One region of the Rhizobium sp. NFR12 genome, then DNA from elsewhere that is predicted to be linked to it. Evidence: predicted binding sites of a transcription regulator. Region 1 holds the regulator's gene; each other region holds the start of a gene.
The links. Region 1 encodes PhoB, which activates phosphate uptake and scavenging genes when phosphate is short. Its sites were predicted from a motif close to TGTCATNNANCTGTCAT; they were not measured.

Region 1 (7,251 bases):
GCGCGACCTGTCTTCGCAGCTGAATGGCCTCGTAACCGGCGATTATGCAAATTTTATCCAGGCGCAGAGCGTTCTCACCGCCGGCTTCGTCATGGGCATCATGCTGATCCCTTACGTCTCGTCGCTGTCGGACGACATTATCACCGCCGTGCCGGGAACGCTTCGTGACGGCTCGCTCGGTCTCGGTGCCACCCAGTCCGAAACCATCAAGAAGGTCGTCCTGCCGGCAGCACTGCCGGGCATCGTCGGCGCACTTCTGATGACTGCCTCACGCGCCATCGGCGAAACCATGATCGTGGTGCTTGCAGCAGGCGTCGCCGCCCGCATGCAGCTCAACCCGTTCGAGCCGATGACGACGGTGACCGTCAAGATCGTCAGCCAGCTGACGGGCGACCTTGAATTCACCTCGCCGCAGACGCTTGTCGCCTTCGCACTCGGCATCACGCTGTTTGCGATCACGCTTTGCCTCAACATCTACGCGCTCTACATCGTGCGCAAATACCGGGAGCAGTACGAATGACCGACGTGGTTTCCTCCACCGCCGGCGTCTTGGCCAAGCCTGCCCGTCGCGATATCGGTATCAAACGCCGCTACGCCGCCGAGCGCCGCTTCCGCGCCTATGGCATCGCTGCTCTCTCGTTCGGCATCCTGTTCCTGATGCTCCTTCTGTGGTCGGTCGTCTCGAAGGGCTATACCGCCTTTCAGCAGACGATGATCACCATCCCTGTGGAGTTCTCGCAGCAGATAATCGACAAGGATAATGTGCGGGCTACGGATCCGGCCAAGCTGATGACGGCCAACTACCCGATCGTCGCCCGCAATGCGCTGGCGAAGGTTCTGGGCGTCGCCGAAAACGATCGCCAGGGTCTGCGTGCCGTCAACCAGATGATTTCGGACGGCGTTCGTGGCCAGCTGCGCGATATGGTCGTTTCCGATCCTGAGATCATCGGCACGACCCAGACGGTTTCGCTTCTGGCAGCCGGCGATATCGACAGCGCCGTGAAAGGCCAGATCAATCTCGACGTGGCGGAAACCAGCCGCAAGGTGTCCGACCAGCAGGTCGGATGGATGAAGCAGCTGGCCGACAGCGGGGCGCTCGCCAAGGAATTCAACACCGGCATTTTCTTCAACGGCGCGTCCAGCCGTCCGGAAGCAGCCGGCGTCGGCGTCGCTCTGATCGGCTCCTTCTATATGATGCTGATCGTGCTCGTCCTGTCCCTGCCGATCGGCGTCGCAGCCTCGATCTATCTTGAAGAGTTTGCCCCGAAGAACCGGTTCACGGACCTGATCGAGGTCAACATCAACAATCTCGCAGCGGTCCCGTCGATCGTCTACGGTCTGTTGGGTCTCGCGGTCTTCATCAACTTCATGGGCCTGCCGCGCTCGGCCTCGCTCGTCGGCGGCCTGGTGCTGACGCTGATGACGCTGCCGACCATTATCATCGCCACCCGCGCGGCACTGAAAGCAGTACCACCGTCGATCCGTGCTGCAGCGCTCGGGCTCGGTGCCTCGAAGATGCAGACGATTTTCCACCATGTCCTGCCGCTTGCCATGCCCGGTATCCTGACCGGTACGATCATCGGCCTCGCGCACGCCCTCGGCGAAACCGCGCCGCTTCTTTTGATCGGCATGGTCGCCTTCGTGGCAAACTATCCGACCACGCCGATGGATCCGTCGACAGCGCTGCCGGTACAGATCTACATGTGGGCTAACGAGGCGGAACGCGCCTTCGTTGAACGAACCTCGGGAGCGATCATGATCCTGCTCCTGTTCCTAATCTTGATGAATGTTGGCGCAATTCTCTTGCGACGCCGCTTCGAACGGCGTTGGTAGAGGAAGGGGGAAGCAATGAACATGATGTCAGAAGCTGCAGTTGAGAAGGCGCTGGACAAGAAAATGAACGACGTTGCATATAAGATGATCGGCAAGGATGTCTCCGTTTATTACGGTGACAAGCGCGCTCTTTATGACGTGAACCTGAATGTCCGCCAAAATACCGTCACTGCTTTGATCGGTCCGTCCGGCTGCGGCAAGTCCACCTTCCTGCGCACGATGAACCGCATGAACGATACGATCGAGGGTTGCCGCGTCACCGGCAAGATCACGCTCGACGGCGACGATATCTACGACAAGGAAATCGACGTCGTGGAGCTGCGTGCCCGGGTCGGCATGGTGTTCCAGAAGCCGAACCCGTTCCCGAAGTCGATCTACGAGAACATTGCCTACGGTCCCCGCATCCACGGCCTTGCCCGTGGCAAAACGGAAATGGACGCGATCGTCGAGGCAAGCCTGCAGCGCGCCGGCCTCTGGGCAGAAGTCAAGGATCGCCTGCATGAAGGCGGTACCGGCCTTTCCGGCGGTCAGCAGCAGCGCCTTTGCATCGCCCGTGCGATCGCCGTTTCGCCTGAAGTCATTCTGATGGACGAGCCGTGCTCGGCACTCGACCCGATTGCTACGGCCAAGGTCGAGGAACTGATCCACGAACTGCGCGCCAACTACACGATCGTGATCGTCACCCACTCGATGCAGCAGGCAGCCCGCGTTTCGCAGCGCACGGCGATGTTCCATCTCGGCAATCTGGTCGAGGAAAACGATACCGACAAGATGTTCACCAATCCGGATGACCAGCGCACCCAGGATTACATCATGGGCCGCTTCGGCTGATGCGGGCGCAGAGCCCGTCAGCCGCAACTGCAGACATCAAGGATCAGACACATGGTTTCGACCCATATTCTCTCGGCCTATGACGAGGAACTGAAATACCTGAACCGCCGGATCTCCGAAATGGGCGGCCTGGCGGAGCAGATGTGCGGTGACGCCGTGCGTGCGCTCGTCAACTCCGACTCGGCGCTGGCCCAGAAGGTCATCTCGGACGACGTCATTCTCGACCATGCCGAGCGCGATATCCAGGACAAGGCGATCGTCACCATCGCCAAGCGCCAGCCGATGGCGGCCGACCTTCGCGAAATCATCGGCACGCTGCGCATTGCAGCTGACCTGGAACGCGTCGGCGACCTTGGTAAGAACACCGCCAAGCGCGTGCTCGCCGTGCAGGGAACAGGCGTCCCGCGCAAGCTCGCCCGTGGTCTGGAGCATCTTTCCGAACTGGCGCTGGTGCAGCTCAAGGACGTTCTTGATGTCTTCGCCAACCGCTCCGCGGAAAAAGCCGAAATCATCCGCCAGCGCGACGAAGAAATCGACGCGATGTACACCTCGCTGTTCCGCGAACTCCTCACCTACATGATGGAGGATCCGCGCAACATCACTACCTGCACCCATCTCCTGTTCTGCGCCAAGAACATCGAGCGCATCGGCGACCACGCGACCAATATCGCCGAGACCATCTACTACATCGCGACCGGTGCACAGCCGGAGGGCGAACGTCCGAAGGACGATACGTCCAACATGCTCGGCTCCGCCGGGACATGATGCAGCTCTCCCGAAATCGCCTGCCGGTTTCGGGACGATGACTGCCAAAACCAATGACCTGAAGCAGCGCGAGCGGATCTGGCGGATCTAAGTGCGGTTCGGGACGAGTGACGGAGCAAGTCGGAATGCAGCCGAAGATCGCAGTCGTGGAAGACGAAGAGGCCCTCAGCGTCCTCCTTCGGTATAACCTGGAGGCCGAGGGTTACGAGGTCGATACCGTGCTTCGCGGTGACGAAGCGGAAATCAGGCTTCAGGAGCGCGTTCCGGATCTTCTCATTCTCGACTGGATGCTGCCAGGCGTTTCGGGCATCGAACTGTGCCGTCGCCTGCGCATGCGGCCGGAGACGGAACGCCTGCCGATCATCATGCTGACGGCGCGCGGCGAAGAAAGCGAGCGCGTTCGTGGGCTTGCCACGGGCGCCGACGACTATGTGGTCAAGCCGTTTTCGACACCGGAGCTGATGGCCCGCGTCAAGGCGATGCTGCGTCGTGCCCGACCCGAAGTGCTGTCGAGCGTCCTCAAATGCGGCGACATCGAACTCGACCGCGAAACCCACCGCGTTCACCGCAAGAGCCGCGAAGTTCGCCTCGGGCCGACAGAGTTTAGACTTCTGGAATTCCTGATGGCGTCGCCCAGCCGCGTCTTTTCGCGCTCGCAGTTGCTCGACGGCGTCTGGGGTCATGACATCTATGTTGATGAGCGTACCGTCGACGTGCATGTGGGGCGCCTCCGGAAGGCGCTCAACTTTTCCAACATGCAGGATGTCATCCGCACGGTCCGCGGTGCCGGTTACTCGATGGAAGCCTGAGCACCGCGTCTCCTAGCCGGCAGCGTCATGGCAATGACACCAGTGACGACGCAGGCGAGACCGAGCCAGGCTGTGGAGGCAAGCGTTTCGCCGAGAAACACGACGCCGATGGCAACGCCGATCGGCACCCGCAGATAGGCCTGCGCCGTCGTGCCGACGGAGCCGAGCGTCTGGACCAGCCGGAAGTAGATGACGAAGGCGAGCGCCGTCGAAAATACCGCCAGCGCCAACAGGGCGAGCATCGAATCGGCGCTGGGCGTCAGCGTCCAGGGCCGATCGACCACGAGGCTCACGGGAATAAGGATGGCGGCGCCTGCGATCAGCGATCCCGCGGCGGGCATCATCGGGTCCAGTCCCCTAAAGTTCTTGCCGAAGATGGCCGCCGCCGCATAGCAGATGGTCGCCGCCACGATGGCGAGTTGCGCCCAGAGGTTCTCACCCGATCCGGCAAGCGCCTCCATGCCGACGATCAGGCATATGCCGACAATGCCTGCGGCAACCCCAAACAGTTTAGGTCCCGAAATGCTTTCATGGCGGGTGATCAGCGCCGTCAGCAGAAAGGCGAAGATCGGCGTCGTTGAACTCAAAATGGTGGCAAGGCCCGCATCGGTCGTCTGTTCGGCCCAAGCGATGAGGGTGAAGGGGACCGCGCTGTTGAGGCATGCCTGAACCGTGAAAAGCTTCCACGTCTGCCGGTCGGTCGGCAGCTTTAATCCGCGCAGCCGAAGTGCCACAACGAGAATGAGCCCAGCGACCAGTGTTCTGACGGCAATAAAGGTGACAGGCGAAATCGTCTCCACACCGACTTTGATCAGCGTGTAGGACGCGCCCCAAAGCGTCGCGAGCGTGAGGAGCAGCAACAGATCCGTTGCCATGCTTGTTTTGGTGTCCGCCATTCCAGTTCCTGTCCCCATGAATGCAATCTCCGCCCCTCTTAGCGGAACCAGGAAAAGAAATGCTTCGACGACGGCCGAACCGTTGACCGCTGACGGCAAAGTTTTCCGGTGCTAGAACTGGATCATGCCCAATATGGTTTCAGGAAATACGATTGCGGAAGTTGCAAGCCTGATCGGCGATGCTGCACGCGCCAACATGCTGTCCGCGCTGATGGGCGGACAGGCGCTGACGGCGGGCGAACTGGCACGCCACGCCGGCGTCACCGCGCAGACCACCAGCGGCCATCTCGGCAAACTGGCGCAGGCTCGCCTGATCGAGGTCGAGAAGCAGGGCAGGCACCGCTATTACCGACTTGCCTCTCCGGAAGTCGCGCACGCGATCCACGCGTTGATGGCAGTCGCCGCGGATGGGCCGAAGCGCCATCATCCTGTCGGCCCGAAAGACGAAGCGTTACGGCTTGCCCGCACCTGTTACGATCACATGGCCGGCCGTCTCGCCATCGCGCTCGCCGATGCCCTAACAGGAAGCGGCTACATGCTGCTCGGCGATGGAGCCGGCCTGATCACCGACGAGGGCAGACGGTTCTTTTGTGATTTCGGGATCGATCTCGAACAGCTGACCCGTTCGAAACGCCCGCTCTGCCGGACATGCCTGGATTGGAGCGAGCGACGGCCGCATCTGGCGGGACAAATGGGTGCAGCACTGCTGGACCGCGCTCTTGGCGTCGGCTGGATCAGCCGCCGGGAGGAAACCCGGGCTCTGCGGATCACGCGCGCCGGAGAGATCGGGTTTGCCGAGACATTCAGGCTTCCATCGGACTGGCGTATTGCACCGTCCGGAACTCTGATGGTCAGGCGGCTTCCTGGGTCTTCCATTCCGGCAGCGGGAACAGCTTGTCGTAGCCAAGATTGAAGAGATAGGCATAGACCACGTAGAACAGCGCGATCGCGATATCCATTGTCAGCGCATGGAGAAGGGTAATCTGCAGATACCACGCGATAAACGGCATCAGCACGACCAGCAGACCGATTTCGAACAGCACCGCATGAGCAATGCGCAAGGCAGGCGTCTTCAGCGTCGTACCCCGTCGCGCCTGCAGAAAGCGGTCGAAACCCAGATTGTAGAGGTAGTTCCAGCCGGTCGCGACCGTCGCAGACACGACGCCGACAATGCCCATATGTTCGGCCGGCATGTCGAAGACGAAAGCGCCGAGCGGCACCATCATCAGAAGCCCGATGATTTCAAAGCTGATGGCGTGGCGAATACGGTCTCTTATCGAGCGCATGATCTTCCCCTTTAGGTGAGGTTCATGCCGGGTCGTCCCGGCGTTATGCCCATTCAGGGGGAGGTCGTCCTCTCTCGAGGCCGAAATAGGAGCCCAGGGAGTGCGAGGCAAGTTTTTTCAGCGCAAGTCAGCCATGCCGAAAACGCAAAAGGCGGGCCAGAGCCCGCCTTCGATCTTGTTTCCGCAGCCGCCTGACTTAGGACGCGCGAGCAGCCGGACGACGGCGCTCGTGCACCGGCTGGTAGGCAAGCTTCGCGTGATATTTGCAATAGGGCGACGCATCCTGCGCATCGCAACCGCAGAAATGAAAGTCGTCCGTCAGCGGATCGCCAACCGGCCACTTGCATGTGCGCTCGGTGAGATCCGTCAGCGACAGACGGCGCGAGATCGGCACAACGACGCTGCCGGAAGCGGTGTATTTCACCGGTTCGGCGACGTTGACGTCCTGATCTTCCTTGAGTGCGTTTGCACCCACCGTCCGTGCTGCGGGACGGGCTGTGTCGCGTCCGGCAAAGCTCGGCGCGCGCGGAGCTGCGGGCGCTGGGCGCTTAGATGCCGGGCGATTGGCCGACGCCGAACCGCCTGCTTTGGCGCGACCCGGAAGGTTGAGACGGTGCACTTTGCCGATCACGGCATTGCGGCTTACGCCTCCAAGTTGGGCTGCAATCTGGCTGGCGCTGAGACCTTCCGACCATAGTTTTTTAAGTCGCTCGACGCGCTCATCAGTCCAGTTCATGCCGTTCTCCGCCTTTGAACGTTGCTGGCAGACAGAATCCGTTCACCTCTGCGGCGAAATAAATCCGCCGCACCCACGCAATCTATGCTTCGAGG
Region 2 (7,251 bases), on a different contig from region 1:
CTGCGCCAGTCCGTTGGCGGTGTCGGAGAAGGTTGCCGTTCCCTTATCGGCAGCGACGACAAAGTAAGGATCGTCCTCATCGATGCGCAGCGTGTTTTCGGGCGGGACCACCTCTCCGTCGATGATGTTGTCGGTGACGGAGAGAAGCGTGCGGATATAGGTCTTGTAGGCTTCCTTGCCGGCGTTGAAGAAGGCGTCGCGCGCGGCGGCGGCGGGAAGCATCTTCGGGAAGAAGCCGCCCTTGGCGCCGACGGGAACGATGACGGCGTTCTTCACCTGCTGCGCCTTCACGAGGCCCAGCACTTCAGTGCGATAATCCTCGCCGCGGTCCGACCAGCGGATGCCGCCTCGTGCGACCTTGCCGAAGCGCAGGTGAACACCTTCGACTTCGGTGCCGTAGACGAAGATCTCGCGGTACGGGCGCGGTTCCGGCAGGCCGTCGAGCATGTCAGGATCAAGCTTGAACGCCAGCATCGGCTTTGCGCCGCCGTTCTCGTCCACCTGGAAATAGTTGGTGCGAAGCGTTGCGTCGATCGCGTTGACGAAGCGGCGAAGCGTGCGGTCCTCGTCGAGGTTCGGTACGTTGCCGAGCGCTTGCTCGATCGTCTCGTGCAGCTCGGTCAGCTTCCTGACACGGGCCTTTTCGGCAATTTTCGGATCGAACCCGTCGCGGAACAGGCGGAAGACGAAGGCGGAGATTTCCGGATACTTGTTGAGCGTATCGGCGATGTAGGTCTGCGAGTAGACGATGCCGGCCTGGCGCAGATAGCGCGCATAGGCGCGCAGCACGGTCACTTCGCGGGCGGAAAGGCCGGCGAGCAGAACGAGGCGGTTGAAGCCGTCATTGTCGATCAGTCCCTCGAACGCCCTGAGGAATGCGTCTTCGAGCCGCTGTCCCTCACGCGCTAGATCGATCTCGCGGGCACCGTCGAGCTGCAGTTCCATGTCGTGCAGGACGATGAGGTCCGCCTGCGGGCCGGCGTGGATTTCGAATGTCTGCTCGCTGACCACGTGAAAGCCGAGATTTTCGAGAAGCGGCACGCGGCGCGACAGGGAAAGATGCTGGTCGCGGTGGAAGATCTTTAGCGAAACGGTGTTCGCATCGTCACCGGGGCGCCGGTAGAAGTCGATGCGGATGGTCTCGCCGGCAGCGCAGGCGGCAATATCGGGCAGGTCGGCAAAGGTTTCTTCCGGAGAGAACGCTTCCTGGAAAGCGCGGGTGACGGAAAGGCGGGGGCCGTCTTCCGCAAGCAATGCGAACCTGTCTTCCCACGGCGTCGCGATAAGGCGCACGGCCTCCTCAAGCTTTGCCTGCGCGACGCGCGGCGTCTTGCCGCCGCTGCGGCCGATAATCATGTGGACGCGGGCAACGCGGGCTTCCGGAAAGGCCGGGTAATAGGCCGAAACGTGGCCGTCGAAGATTTCGCAGAGATACGCGCCGACCTTTTCGCGGACGATCGAGTTATAATCCTCGCGCGGCACATAGACGATAACAGAGACGAAACGGTCGAAATGGTCGATACGCGGCAGCACGCGCACGCGCGGGCGCTCGCTCAGCTCCATGATCTGTTCGCAGAAGCTTGAGAGCACGTCGAGATCGATCTGGAAAAGGTCGTCGCGCGGGTAGGATTCCAGCGTGTTTTCGAGCATGCGGCCCGAATGGCTTTCCGGATCGAACCCGAAATTCTTTTCAATACGGGCGATCTTTGCGCGCAGCAGCGGCACGTCGCGGACGGACTGCGTGTAGGCCGTGGACGTGAACAGGCCGACGATGCGCAGTTCTCCGACCACATTGCCCTTTTCATCGAAGCGCTTCACCCCGACGTAATCCATATAGGCGCGACGGTGCACGACGGATTTGACGTTGGCCTTGGCGACGATGAGGAAATCCGGGCCGTCGAGGAATTCGAGGATTTCTGGCGTCGTCGTGACCTGATCCTTGCCCTGTCGCAGCACGAGCACATCCGGATCGGACAGGATGCCGAGGCCCCTGCCCTTGCCGCGCTCCACCTTGGCATCGGCGCCCTTGCCCGAATAGGTGTATTCGCGCATGCCGAGGAAGGTGAAATTGTCGTTCCTGAGCCAGTCGAGAAAAGCATACGCCTCGTCGGCATCGGCCTTCTTGCCTTTTTTCGCGTTGACGAGTTGGGCCTGGGCGTCTTTGAGAACGCCGAGCATCGCGGACCAGCCGGTGATGGCCTGGTGCACCTGGTTAAGAACATAGCGGATTCGCTCGACCAGCCCGTCGGCTTGCTCGTCGTTGAGCTGGGGCACATGGATCTGGATCAGGCTGACGTGATGGGCCGGGTCGCCGGGTCGCTCGCTCGAGTGAAGCGTCGGCTGCTTGCCCGGTTCGATGACGAGGATCGGATGGACGGCCATCGTGAGGTCGCGATAGGCCGTCGTCACTTCACCCATGACCGAATCGAATAGAAACGGCATGTTGCGATCAATCACCGTAATGATCGAAACCGGCATTCCATCGGGCTCGACACCATCAAGGGTTTCGATTGTGATGTCGGCCTTGATTCGCGTCCAGGCTTTCAGCCGTCTTGCGGCATGTCCCGCGCACAGGGCAAGCATTTCTGGCGTGTAGTTTTCGAGATCGTCACTGCTGGCGCGGCTGAAGATCAGGAAGGGATCGAGATTGTCCTCCATGCCGGAAGCGGCCGCAATCTTGCCCGCCTTCTCGATCTGCTTGTCCCGCTTCGGGTTTTGCCGGCCTGCCATCTGTCTCTCCCTAAATTTTTTCTCAACGTGCGATAAAACGCAGCCAATGTCATTATGCTTTGCCGCGGTGTCTCACCGGTGCTTGCGGCTGGAATTTGTCATAGGCGTGTCACGTCTTGTTGACATGCCGACACAGAGATCCGATCAACGGTTCGATAACGTCGAAAGCAAGCATCATGCAGGGTAATTCAGGCGCGGTCATCGTCATTTCCAGCCATGTGATCCGTGGCTCGGTCGGTAACCGGGCCGCCGTCTTCGCGCTCGAGACCCTGGGATATCCCGTCTGGGCCATGCCGACCGTCGTGCTGCCCTGGCATCCCGGGCACGGTCCTTCGACGCGCCTGACGTTTCCCGAATCGGATTTCGACAAGGCTATAGACGATCTCATCCGGGCGCCATGGCTCGGCGAAGTGAAGGCGGTGCTGACCGGGTATTTCGGAAATGCCGCGCAGCCGCGCGCCGTGGCACGACTGATCGAGGCGCTGCGGAGAAACAACCCGGACCTTATCTATGTCTGCGATCCCGTGATGGGCGATCTCGGCGGGCTCTATATCCCGCAGCCGACAGCCGAAGCGATCCGCGACGAGCTTCTGCCGCTTGCCACCATCGCCACGCCGAACCGATACGAGCTTGCCTGGCTCTCGGGTGCACCGCTCGATGACAACAATGCGATCATGGAGGCAGCGATCGCGCTTGGGCCGCCGCGGATGCTGGTGACCTCGGCGGTGCCGATGATGACAGGCAGTACAGGCAATCTCTATCTCACCGGCAATCATGCGCTGCTGGCTGAACACCGGCTGATCGACCACGCCCCGAACGGGCTCGGAGACCTGCTCTCGGCGGTTTTTCTCGCCCGCGTCATGTCCGGCATGGATGAAGAGAAAGCCCTGCAAACAACGACTGCCAGCGTGTTCGAAGTGCTGGCGCGTTCGGTAAAGCGCGGGGCCAACGAGCTGACGCTGGAAATGGATGCCGCCAGCCTCTCGACGCCGATGGCGATGGTCCAGATGCGCCGGCTCGTGCATCCCCTTAAGAGGCGCAAGCCGTAAGCTCAAAGAGCATGCGCATCCACACAATGGCCGTTGATTCTCGTCTGGCTGCACGATAATCGTGAGCCATGAGCGAATTTCCAGAAAAACTGCTTTCGGGCTACCGTAACTTCATGAGTGGTCGCTACAGCGACGAGCGGGAGCGCTACCGCGCGCTCGCCGATACCGGCCAGAAGCCGCATACGCTCCTGGTTGCTTGTTGCGACAGTCGCGCGGCGCCCGAGACGATCTTCGACTGCGGTCCGGGAGAACTCTTCGTGGTCCGCAACGTCGCCAACATGGTACCGCGCTACGAGCCCGACAGCCAGTTTCACGGGACATCGGCTGCGGTCGAATACGCGGTGCAGGTGCTCGAGATCCGCAATATCGTCGTCATGGGCCACGGCCGCTGCGGCGGTATCCAGGCAGCGCTCGACGCTTCCATGAAGCCGCTGTCGGAGGGGGATTTCATCGGCAAGTGGATGGGTTTGGTCAGGCCTGCGGCCACGCAGATCCAGAGCAACGACCTGATGACCCAGAGCGAGCGTCAGACAGCGCTCGAACGGGTGTCGATCCGCAATTCGATCGCCAATCTGCAGACCTTCCCCTTCGTCCGCAATCTCACGGAAAAGGGAGAACTCGACATTCACGGCGCCTGGTTCGATATCTCGACCGGCGAGTTGTGGGTGATGAACGAGAAGGGCGATTTCACCCGGCCAGACATCAGTGTACCGGCGATCGAGGCCGAGCAGAGCCCGGCCTGATCATTTCAACGGTGTAACGGCTCAGCCGCCGTCGATCTGGGCGCCCATGTATGCGATCGCCTGCTGGTAGACGGTTGCCGCGTTCCAGCCCTGGATGGCGACGAAATTCGGCTCGCCCTGCTGGTAACCGGCGCCTGTACGCCAGCCATGACCCTTGAGGAAGTTGGCGGTCGATGCCAGGGCATCGGCGCGCGAACGGACCATGTCGATATGGCCGTCACCGTCGCCATCGGCGCCGTAGCGGATGACGTTGAGCGGCAGGAACTGGGTCTGGCCGATTTCGCCATGCGCCGCACCCTTTGCAGTGGTGCTGAGATCACCGCGGGCAACGAGCTGCAGGGCAGCGTAAAGCTGTTCGGTAAAGTATGCCGAGCGGCGGCAGTCATAGGAAAGCGTTGCGACGGCTGACAGCGTATGCTGGTCGCCCATGTAATTGCCGAAACCGGTTTCCATGCCCCAGATCGCCAGGATCGGACCGGCCGGAACGCCGTAGCGGCGCTCAATCGACGCAAACAGCGCTGCGTTGGATTTCTTCATGGACTTGCCGCGCGAGATGATCGTTGCGCCACCGCGCTTCTTCATGAACTCGTCGAAGGAAAGCTTGAAGCTTTTCTGGCCGCGGTCGGCGCGAATGGTCGGGCGGTTGTAGACGACGTTGGCAAAGGCGCGGTCGAGAACTGCAGGGCTGATACCCTTGGACGGTGCCTGCTGTTTGAAATCGGCGACCCAGCGGTCGAAACCGGCTCCATCATTGCCGCAGGCGGCGGCAAAGGCCGGGGCTGCGGTTGCAAGCGTTGCTGCTGCGATCAATCCTGCCAGAATAGTCTTCATCATGCGGTCAAACCCGTCGAAAGTCCGGATTGCTTGGCCGAAAGCTTCCGGAAGAATTGCGCTATATTCGGCCTTATGACCCCAGTGGCGGATAATCGCAATTCATCTTCCCATGAATAGTTCGTGAAGAGAGACGAATCGAAAAAACCCCGTCATTTCTGACGGGGCTTTCTAAGCGGATTTGCTTAATAAAGTACGTTACTTATCAAGCAGCAACCTTGCGTGGCTTGATGAGACCGCGATTGACCAGAAGTTCGGCGATCTGGATCGCGTTCAGCGCGGCACCCTTGCGCAGGTTGTCGGAGACGACCCAGATGTTGAGTCCGTTTTCGACGGTTGCGTCTTCGCGGATACGCGAAATGTAGGTCGCATCTTCACCGGCGCATTCGAGAGGCGTGATGTAGCCACCGTCTTCGTGCTTGTCGATCACGAGGCAACCCGGCGCTTCGCGCAGGATATCGCGGGCCTGATCGGCCGTGATCTCGTTTTCGAACTCGATGTTGACGGATTCGGAGTGGCCGATGAAGACCGGAACGCGAACGGCCGTGCAGGTGACACGGATCTTCGGGTCGAGCATCTTCTTGGTCTCGGCCAGAACCTTCCACTCTTCCTTCGTGTAGCCGTCTTCCATGAAGCTATCGATATGCGGGATGACGTTGAAGGCAATACGCTTGGTGAACTTCTTCGATTCGACCGGATCAGCCACGAACACGGCGCGCGTCTGGGTGAAGAGTTCGTCCATGCCTTCCTTGCCGGCACCGGACACCGACTGGTAGGTGGAAACGACGACGCGCTTGATCTTGGCAAAGTCATGCAGCGGCTTCAGCGCGACGACGAGCTGGGCCGTCGAGCAGTTCGGATTGGCAATGATGTTCTTCTTGGAGAAACCGACGATGGCGTCGGGGTTCACTTCCGGAACGATCAGCGGCACTTCCGAATCGTAGCGCCAGGCGGACGAGTTGTCGATGACGACGCAGCCCTGCGCACCGATCTTCGGCGACCACTTCTTGGAGGCATCGCCGCCGGCGGACATCAGGCAGATGTCGGTATCGGAGAAATCGTAGTTCTCGAGGTTGGACACCTTGAGCGTCTTGTCACCGAAGGAGACTTCCGTGCCCTGGCTGCGGGCGGAGGCGAGTGCGACGACTTCATCAGCCGGAAAACCACGTTCCGCCAGAATGTTCAGCATTTCCCTGCCGACATTGCCGGTTGCACCGGCGACTGCGATCTTGAAACCCATTTCTTTGCTCTCTTTCTGTCTCTCCTCGGTTTTCTGAGGGGGAAGCCCGTGTCGCGCGCGACGCGGTGTTCCTTGTCCCCGGCCGTACCGGGGAGAGAGCGGTGGCCAGAGACGTCAGACGATAATTTTCGTCGTCGTTTTGGCCGTGGTTTTGTCGGAAACCGAAAGGGCAACATCCAGCCGCCCGGCAGATACTGCCAGGTCATAGCACGCAGCAAAGCGAAAGTCGCGGCGAAGCATGGACACTCCTTTTCCAAGGCTGCTCATAAAAGGTTTTACCGGAGAGTCAAGGTTCATGCGATTGGACATCGGTACGCTTATCACGGTTCTGTCACGGCACTGTCATCCCAGAGGGCTATTCCGAGCCTCTATCCGACAAACCGACGGGGGTCTTTTCATGCGTATGCTTCTTGCTGCCTTTGCAGCCACCACAATCCTTTCCGGCGGCGTGCAAGCCGCCCACGCCGCAAACGTCTTTCCGCTCGATCGTGCAACGATCCTGACCGGCTCGCCGTTCGATTTCAAGGTCGAGTTCAGCTCGGTCGTGAAGCCTGAGGACGTCAAGATCACCGTCAACGGCCAGGACTACAAGTCTCTGTTCGGCAAGGATGTCGAGTTCGTCGCAGAAGAGAAGAACAAGGACAAGGTTCTCGGTTCC
Region 3 (7,251 bases), on a different contig from region 1:
ATCGCGCCCAACGGGTAATGGCGTCCCTGCGCCGCTCGAGACGGCGGCGAAGCCGTTTTCGCTGTTTGAGAACAGTCTTCTCGACGACGCGATCGACATGCTCGAAATGGGCATCGGCATCTACGACCGCGACAATGTGCTCGTTTACTGCAATTCGCAGCTTGTCGACCATTTCGATGCCTGTGGCATCGTCATCAAGCCGGGCATAGCGCTGGAGGACATCATCCACCGCGCCTATGATCAGCGGGAACGTGCGGCAAGCGGCAATGCGTCCGTAACGCTTGCGCCGCGCGAGAAGTGGGTGGAACAGCGTCTCCGTGCCTTCCTCGTTCCCTATCACGAGCGGATCGACAAGCTGCCGGATGGGCGCTGGATGCGCAGTCTCAACAAACGGCTGGAAAACGGCCTGCTGATCGCCATCCGCCACGACGTCACCGACTTCAAGGACCAGGAGATGCTGCTGCGCAGCCAGGTGGCGGAGACCGGGCTTTTCCGCGCCATCCTGGAAGATCTGCCGGCCCCCGTGTTCGTTCGCAACGAAAAGCACGAGCTGACCTATGCCAACCACGCCTACGAGCAAATGCTGGGCAGCGAACGGGAAAACTATCTCGGCAAGACGGAAGCCCAGATGTTTCCCTGGGCGGCGGAGCGGTTCTGGAATGAAAACGCCCGCGTGCTGGACGGTGAGGCGATCGACAAGTCGGAGGATATGACCTTCCCCGACGGTTCGGTCATTCCGGTTCTTACACGCCTGCGCTCGATCGAGGTCGACGACGGCAGCCGCTATCTGGTTTGCTCGCGCACGGACGTGTCGCTGATCAAGGAAGCGCAGCAAAAGGCGGAAAAGGTCAGCCAGGATCTGCAGACGATCCTGTCGGCCCAGCCGGTCGGCATCGGTATTCTCGATGCGGATCTGGTGTTCGAATACGCCAATCCCGCCTTCTATACATCCTGGGATACGGACAAGCGCTTCGATCTCGCCGGCCGTTCCTACCGGGATTTCATGAAGGTCAATTACGACAACGGTATCTATGCCGGCTCGGACCTGGATTTCGATGCGATCTACAATGCCCGCATCGCCGCACTGACAGCCAGCAACGATCATCCGCCGATCGAGATCCGCACCCATGGCGGTCACTACCTGCTGATCTCCGGCACGCAGCTGACCGATGGCAAGATCCTCATCAGCCATACCGATATCACCGCGATGCGCCAGCGCGATGCGGACATCCGGCAAGCGCAGGAAGCGCTGCAGAAACACGGCGCGCTGATGCGCGACGCAACCAGCGCAATGTCTCAAGGGCTGCTCATCCTGCATGACGGCGCGATTATCTTTTCAAACGATGCGCTTGCCGCCATGCTGGAGATGCCGGCCGACATGCTGTCGATCGGCAAAAGCTGGCGCAACGTCTTTGGCTATTGCGCAAAACGCGGCGATCTTGGCGATGCGCGCACCTCGACCGCGGCGCTGCGCGAATGGGAAGCAAGCGTTGCCTCTGGAGAGCCGGTATTTACCTCGTTCCGCGTCGAGGACCGCCGCTGGATCCAGCTCGAGGCCCGCCCGACCGGGGACGACCACTGGCTTGCCGTCTTCACGGATGTCACCGAGAGCAAGGAACGCGAGGCGGACCTGACGCGCCTGCTCAACCGGGCGGAAGCGGCCGACCGGGCGAAGTCGGAATTCCTTGCCAACATGAGCCACGAGATCCGCACGCCGATGAACGGCGTGCTCGGCATGGCCGAACTGCTCGCCAAGTCCAGCCTCGATACCCGCCAGAAGACCTTCGTCGACATCATCGTCAAATCCGGCAATGCGCTCTTGACGATCATCAACGACATTCTCGATTTCTCCAAGATCGATGCCGGCCAGATGAAGCTGCGCAAGGCGCCGTTCGATCCTGTCGAGGCAATCGAGGACGTGGCGACGCTTCTGTCGTCGGCCGCCGCCGACAAGGATATCGAACTGATCGTCCGCGGCGAGGTGTCTGTGCGCGAAACGGTGCTCGGCGATGCCGGCCGCTTCCGCCAGATCGTCACCAATCTGGTCGGCAATGCCGTCAAATTTACCGAAAAGGGCCATGTCTTCATCGACTTGAAGTCGCGGCCGATCGATGGTGACCAGCTGATGCTGTCGATCCGCATCGAGGATACCGGCCTTGGCATTCCCGAAGAAAAGCTTCGGTCGGTGTTTGAAAAGTTCAGCCAGGTGGATACGTCGTCCACCCGCCGTCATGAAGGCACCGGGCTTGGTCTTGCGATCACGTCTGGTCTGGTCGAGCTGTTCGGCGGTTCCGTCGAGGTCGAGAGCGAGCTTGGCCGCGGTTCGGTCTTTACCGTCAACCTGCCGTTTGCCGTGGTTGCCGAACGCAAGATGGAAGTGACGCTGCCGGTCAGCACCAGCGGTGCCCGGGTGCTCGTGATCGACGACAACGCTGTGAACCGCCGCATCCTCACCGAGCAGCTGAGCATGTGGGGCTTCGAGACCGTTGCCGCTGAAAACGGGGCGGAGGGTCTTGCCTTCCTTCACGAAGCAACCAGGCTCGGCATCGTCATCGATGTGGTCGTGCTGGATTATCACATGCCGGAGATGAACGGGTTCGACTGCGCCAAGGCGATCCGGCGCGACAGGCGCTTCGATTTCACCGGCATCGTCTTCCTGACGTCGATGGACATGGCAAACGACGAGACGATGTTTGCCGAGCTCAATGTTCAGGCGCATCTGATGAAGCCCGCCCGCGCAGCCCTTTTGCGCAGCACGATCATCGACGTCGTCCGCGTCATCCGCACCCGGCGCCGCGCATCCGGGCAGGCGGTGCCGCTCATTGCGTCGTCTACTCCAGCCGTCGACACAGCTGGCTCAAAGCCTGCAGAACCGGTGGCGCAACAAAACACCGTCGCTCCCATCGTCAAACCAACGCTCGATGTTCTCGTGGCTGAGGACAACGAGGTCAACCAGATCGTCTTTACCCAGATCCTGCAGATGACCGGATGGCTGTTCCAGATCGTCAAGAACGGGGCGGAAGCCGTCGAGGCCTGGCAGAAGTATGATCCGGCAGTGATCATCATGGACGTGTCGATGCCGGTGATGAACGGCCATCAGGCGACCCGCAAGATCCGCGGACTCGAGACATCGACCGGCACGCATGTCCCGATCATCGGCGTCACGGCCCACGCGCTCGAAAGCGACCGCGAGCTCTGCTTCCAGGTCGGCATGGACGATTATCTGTCGAAGCCAATTAGCCCTGAAGCGCTGGAGAACAAGATCCGTCACTGGCTGGATGGGGCAGTCGTCGTTTCGGCGCTCGACGGCAATTGAGGTCTTGGAGCCTCAGCCCTTGCGTCCGCTCAGCATCTCTCGCTTTCCGGCAAAACCGGGTTGGCGCTCCACGGTGAAGCCGGCCGCCGCCAGATTGCGCCGGACGAAGCCTGCTGCCGCATAGGTTCCGAACGTGCCGCCGATGCGGGTCTTGTCGAACAGCGCCTGCATCAGCTCCGGCGACCACATGTCCGGATTGCGCGACGGCGCAAAGCCATCGAGGAACCACGCGTCGAACTCGTCTCCCGCAGCCGTGACGCCGTCGAGCGCCGGGCCGCAGACAACCGTCAGCGTCGTCTGATCGTCGAGGTCGATGATGATCCGGCCGCTCGGCTCATCCGGCCATGCTTGCGTCAGTGCCTGCCGTTGCGCATCGATTTCCGGCCACCGCGCCAGTGCCCGCCCGATCTCGTCGCGCTGCATTGGATAGAGCTCGAACGATGTGAAATGCAGCCGCGTGCCGGGTTTGCGGAAAAGCGCCCACTGGCGCCAGGTCTCGCAGGCGTTGAGGCCGGTGCCGAAACCGAGTTCGCCGATCCGGAACGTGTCTCCAGCTGGCGACATCTCGGTCCAGCGCTCCGGCAGGCCGTTTCCGGCCAGAAACACATGGCCGCATTCCAGGCGGCCATCGGTGCGGCAATAAAAGTGGTCGCCAAATTCCGTCGAATACGGCATATCGCCGTCATGCCAGTCGAGCGCCGGGGCTTCAGGCGTGGCGTCGTCTTTTACAATTTCGGGATCGTGATTGCTCATGGAAGATGCGGATAATCCTCGAGGTCCCCGGGGTCAATCGCCAGCGATGCCGCATCTCCCCGGCGATCATGTCGATCTCCTGATCATCGGCGGCGGCATCATGGGCCTCTGGGCTGCGGTCAAGGCGGAACGGCTTGGCATCCGCACCCTTTTGGTCGAAGCGGGACGGTTGGGGCAGGGTGCCAGCGGCGGCATTCTGGGTGCGCTGATGTCGCATGTGCCCGACCGCTGGAACGACAAAAAACAGGCGCAGTTCGATGCGCTGGTCGCCCTCGAAGACGAAGTTTCTAGGCTCGAAGGCGAGACCGGGCTGTCCTGCGGTTATCGCCGCTCCGGTCGGCTGATCCCGCTGCCGAAACCGCATCTCAGACCCATCGCCCTACGCCATCAGCAGGAGGCGGAGGTCAACTGGCGGCACGACGGCGATCCGTTCCACTGGCATGTGCTCGATGCGTCCCCCTTCGCATGTTGGCCGGATCCGGCCTTTACCGAAGCCGGCATCGTGCACGACACGTTTGCTGCCCGCGTTTCCCCCCGACATCTCATGGCAGCGCTCGCCGCCGTCCTTGGCAACGCCCGGCATGTCAGCGTGATCGAAGGACTGCCGGCGGAGCGGATCGACCCGGTGGCGAACCGCGTCGAATTTGCCGATGGGCGCTCGATCGGTTTTGGCCATTGCATGATTGCGGCCGGCCCGCAGTCGTTTCCGCTGCTTGGTCCCCTGTCTCCATCCATCTCGGTTCCGCTGGGACAGCCGGTGAAGGGGCAGGCGGCGCTGTTGAAGGCCGATATCGATCCGGCGCTGCCGATCCTGTTTCTCAACGGGCTCTATGTGATCGCCCATGACGATGGCCACGTGGCGGTCGGCAGCACCAGCGAGGAGGAATTCGACGCGCCGTTTGCCACCGATGCCAAGCTCGACGATCTCCTGGTCCGCGCCCGCGCGCTCGTGCCGGCACTTTCCGGTGCGGAAGTGGTGGAGCGCTGGGCCGGGCTACGGCCGAAGGCGATCGGTCGGGAGCCGATGGTCGGTCCGCATCCCGACCATCCGCGCGTCATTGCTCTCACCGGCGGCTTCAAGGTCAGCTTCGGGCTTGCCCACAGGCTTGCAGATGCTGCGCTCGGTTTCGTCATCGGCCAGGAGCACTCGCTACCCGAGAGTTTTATACTTTCGGATCATCTTGCGGTTGCTACGCGTTAAACGCGCGTTTCGGCCCTTTCTCGTCGTTAATCTGTCACGCAAATCGCGTAACCCAATTCGTGGGGTTGATGAGCATGCGTGAATAAACGAACAGGGGCAGAAAAGGTGACGCATGCGCTACGCACTCTATTTTACGCCACCTGCGCATGATCCGCTGACGCTTGCCGCGGCGCAATGGCTCGGCCGCAGTGCCTATTCCGGTGAGGCGATGGAGCCGCCCGAGATCTGCAACCTAGGTTTGCATGAGATCGCCTATCATACCGCGCTGCCGCGTCGCTGCGGTTTTCACGCCACGCTGAAGGCGCCGTTCCGGCTGGCGCCTGAAATCACCGAACAGATGCTGCTGCGCCATCTGATGCGCTTTGCCGGTGCCCATGATCCGTTCGAACTGCCGCCTCTCGAAGTGGCCCGGCTCGGCAATTATTTCGGCCTTGTGCCGGCGCTTCCCTGCGAGCGGATGCGGTTTCTCGCCTGCGCCGTCGTGCAGGAATTCGATGCGTTTCGGGCGCCGCTCTCGGAAGGCGAACTGGAACGCGCCGATCCCGGCGATCTCTCGGCACCGCAGTTTTCCAATCTTCATCGCTGGGGCAACCCTTACGTGATGGAAGAATACCGCTTTCACATGACGCTGACGGGCCCGATGACAGCGGCCGAGATGCCGCGTTTCGAAACGGCCTTGCGCGCCCATTTCAATCCGTATCTGCTGCGTCCCTTGGAAATCGCCAACATCGCGCTGTTCGTCGAAAATGAGCCCGGTGCGCCGTTCCATGTCCATTCGCTGCATCCGATGGGGCGCGTTTCCGCCCGCAAGATCGCCTGAGCGATCACGTTCCGTCTCGACATCGGCGGAAAGGCTGGGCTACCTTCCACAAGAGATAATCGAGGTGGACCATGCCCATAACCATAAAAGACTATCCCCGCGATCTCGTCGGCTATGGCCGCCACACGCCCGATCCGAAATGGCCCGGCGGCGCCAATATCGCCGTGCAGTTCGTGATCAACTACGAGGAGGGCGGCGAAAGCTCGATCCTCGACGATGATCCGGCGTCAGAAAACCTGTTGTCAGAGATCGTCGGCGCCGCCGCCTGGCCGGGCCAGCGCAATCTCAACATGGAATCGATCTACGAATACGGTTCTCGCGCCGGCTTCTGGCGGCTGCACCGGCTGTTTACCGAACTCAACGTGCAGACCACCGTCTATGGCGTCACGCTTGCCATGGCCCGCAATCCAGAGGCCGTCTCAGCCATGAAGGAAGCGGGCTGGGAGATCGCCAGCCACGGTTATCGCTGGCTGGAATACAAGGATTTCGATGAAGCGCGGGAACGCGAACACATCCTTGAGGCGGTGCGCCTGCATACGGAGCTTACCGGCGAGCGTCCCTACGGCATGTATCAGGGCAAGCCTTCCGACAACACGCTGAAGCTTGTCATGGAAGAGGGCGGTTTCCTCTATTCATCCGACAGCTATGCCGACGATCTGCCCTATTGGGTGCCGGGGCTGGATGGCAAGCCGTTCCTGATAATCCCTTATACGCTGGAAACCAACGACATGCGCTTTGCCACGCCGCAGGGTTTCAACACCGGCGATCAGTTCTTCACCTATCTCAAGGATGCGTTCGACACGCTTTACCGGGAAGGCGAGGAGGGGGCGGCAAAGATGCTGTCGGTCGGTCTCCATTGCCGCCTCGTCGGGCGTCCGGGTCGCGTGGCGGCGCTGCGCCGTTTCATGGAATACGTGCTCTCCCACGACAAGGTCTGGCTGCCGCAACGCATCGAGATCGCCCGCCACTGGCACGCCCATCACAAGCCATCGGATGCGTCTGTGACCAGCATGGTGACCGATCGATGACCGCCCGCAACGATTTCGTCGCGACCTTCGGTGGCGTGTTCGAACATTCGCCCTTTATCGCCGAGCGCGCCTATGACGGCGGCATGATCTTCGTGCCGTTGACGGCGAAGGGCGTGCATGAAGCGATGGTGGC

Region 2: BLW69_RS21355 (NAD-glutamate dehydrogenase) is a predicted target of PhoB. The motif match lies at 2,827-2,843, and genes of this name have one in related genera.
Region 3: BLW69_RS04590 (DUF1045 domain-containing protein) is a predicted target of PhoB. The motif match lies at 5,292-5,308, and genes of this name have one in related genera.

The regions. Positions count from the first base shown of each region.
Region 1 covers NZ_FNWM01000004.1:111,065-118,315, reverse strand. The annotation lists gene pstC (phosphate ABC transporter permease subunit PstC) at 1-520, shown strand, start outside; gene pstA (phosphate ABC transporter permease PstA) at 517-1,833, shown strand; gene pstB (phosphate ABC transporter ATP-binding protein PstB) at 1,849-2,664, shown strand; gene phoU (phosphate signaling complex protein PhoU) at 2,716-3,429, shown strand; gene phoB (phosphate regulon transcriptional regulator PhoB) at 3,555-4,238, shown strand; gene BLW69_RS16880 (DMT family transporter) at 4,220-5,134, opposite strand; gene BLW69_RS16875 (ArsR/SmtB family transcription factor) at 5,259-6,047, shown strand; gene BLW69_RS16870 (PACE efflux transporter) at 5,986-6,420, opposite strand; gene BLW69_RS16865 (GcrA family cell cycle regulator) at 6,617-7,156, opposite strand.
Region 2 covers NZ_FNWM01000007.1:39,916-47,166, reverse strand. The annotation lists gene BLW69_RS21355 (NAD-glutamate dehydrogenase) at 1-2,730, opposite strand, end outside; gene pdxY (pyridoxal kinase PdxY) at 2,904-3,779, shown strand; gene BLW69_RS21345 (carbonic anhydrase) at 3,848-4,522, shown strand; gene BLW69_RS21340 (lytic murein transglycosylase) at 4,544-5,356, opposite strand; gene BLW69_RS21335 (aspartate-semialdehyde dehydrogenase) at 5,559-6,593, opposite strand; gene BLW69_RS23205 (hypothetical protein) at 6,708-6,833, opposite strand; gene BLW69_RS21325 (alkaline phosphatase) at 6,991-7,251, shown strand, end outside.
Region 3 covers NZ_FNWM01000001.1:942,398-949,648, forward strand. The annotation lists gene BLW69_RS04575 (response regulator) at 1-3,316, shown strand, start outside; gene mnmD (tRNA (5-methylaminomethyl-2-thiouridine)(34)-methyltransferase MnmC2) at 3,329-4,069, opposite strand; gene BLW69_RS04585 (NAD(P)/FAD-dependent oxidoreductase) at 4,116-5,270, shown strand; gene BLW69_RS04590 (DUF1045 domain-containing protein) at 5,383-6,090, shown strand; gene puuE (allantoinase PuuE) at 6,168-7,118, shown strand; gene uraD (2-oxo-4-hydroxy-4-carboxy-5-ureidoimidazoline decarboxylase) at 7,115-7,251, shown strand, end outside.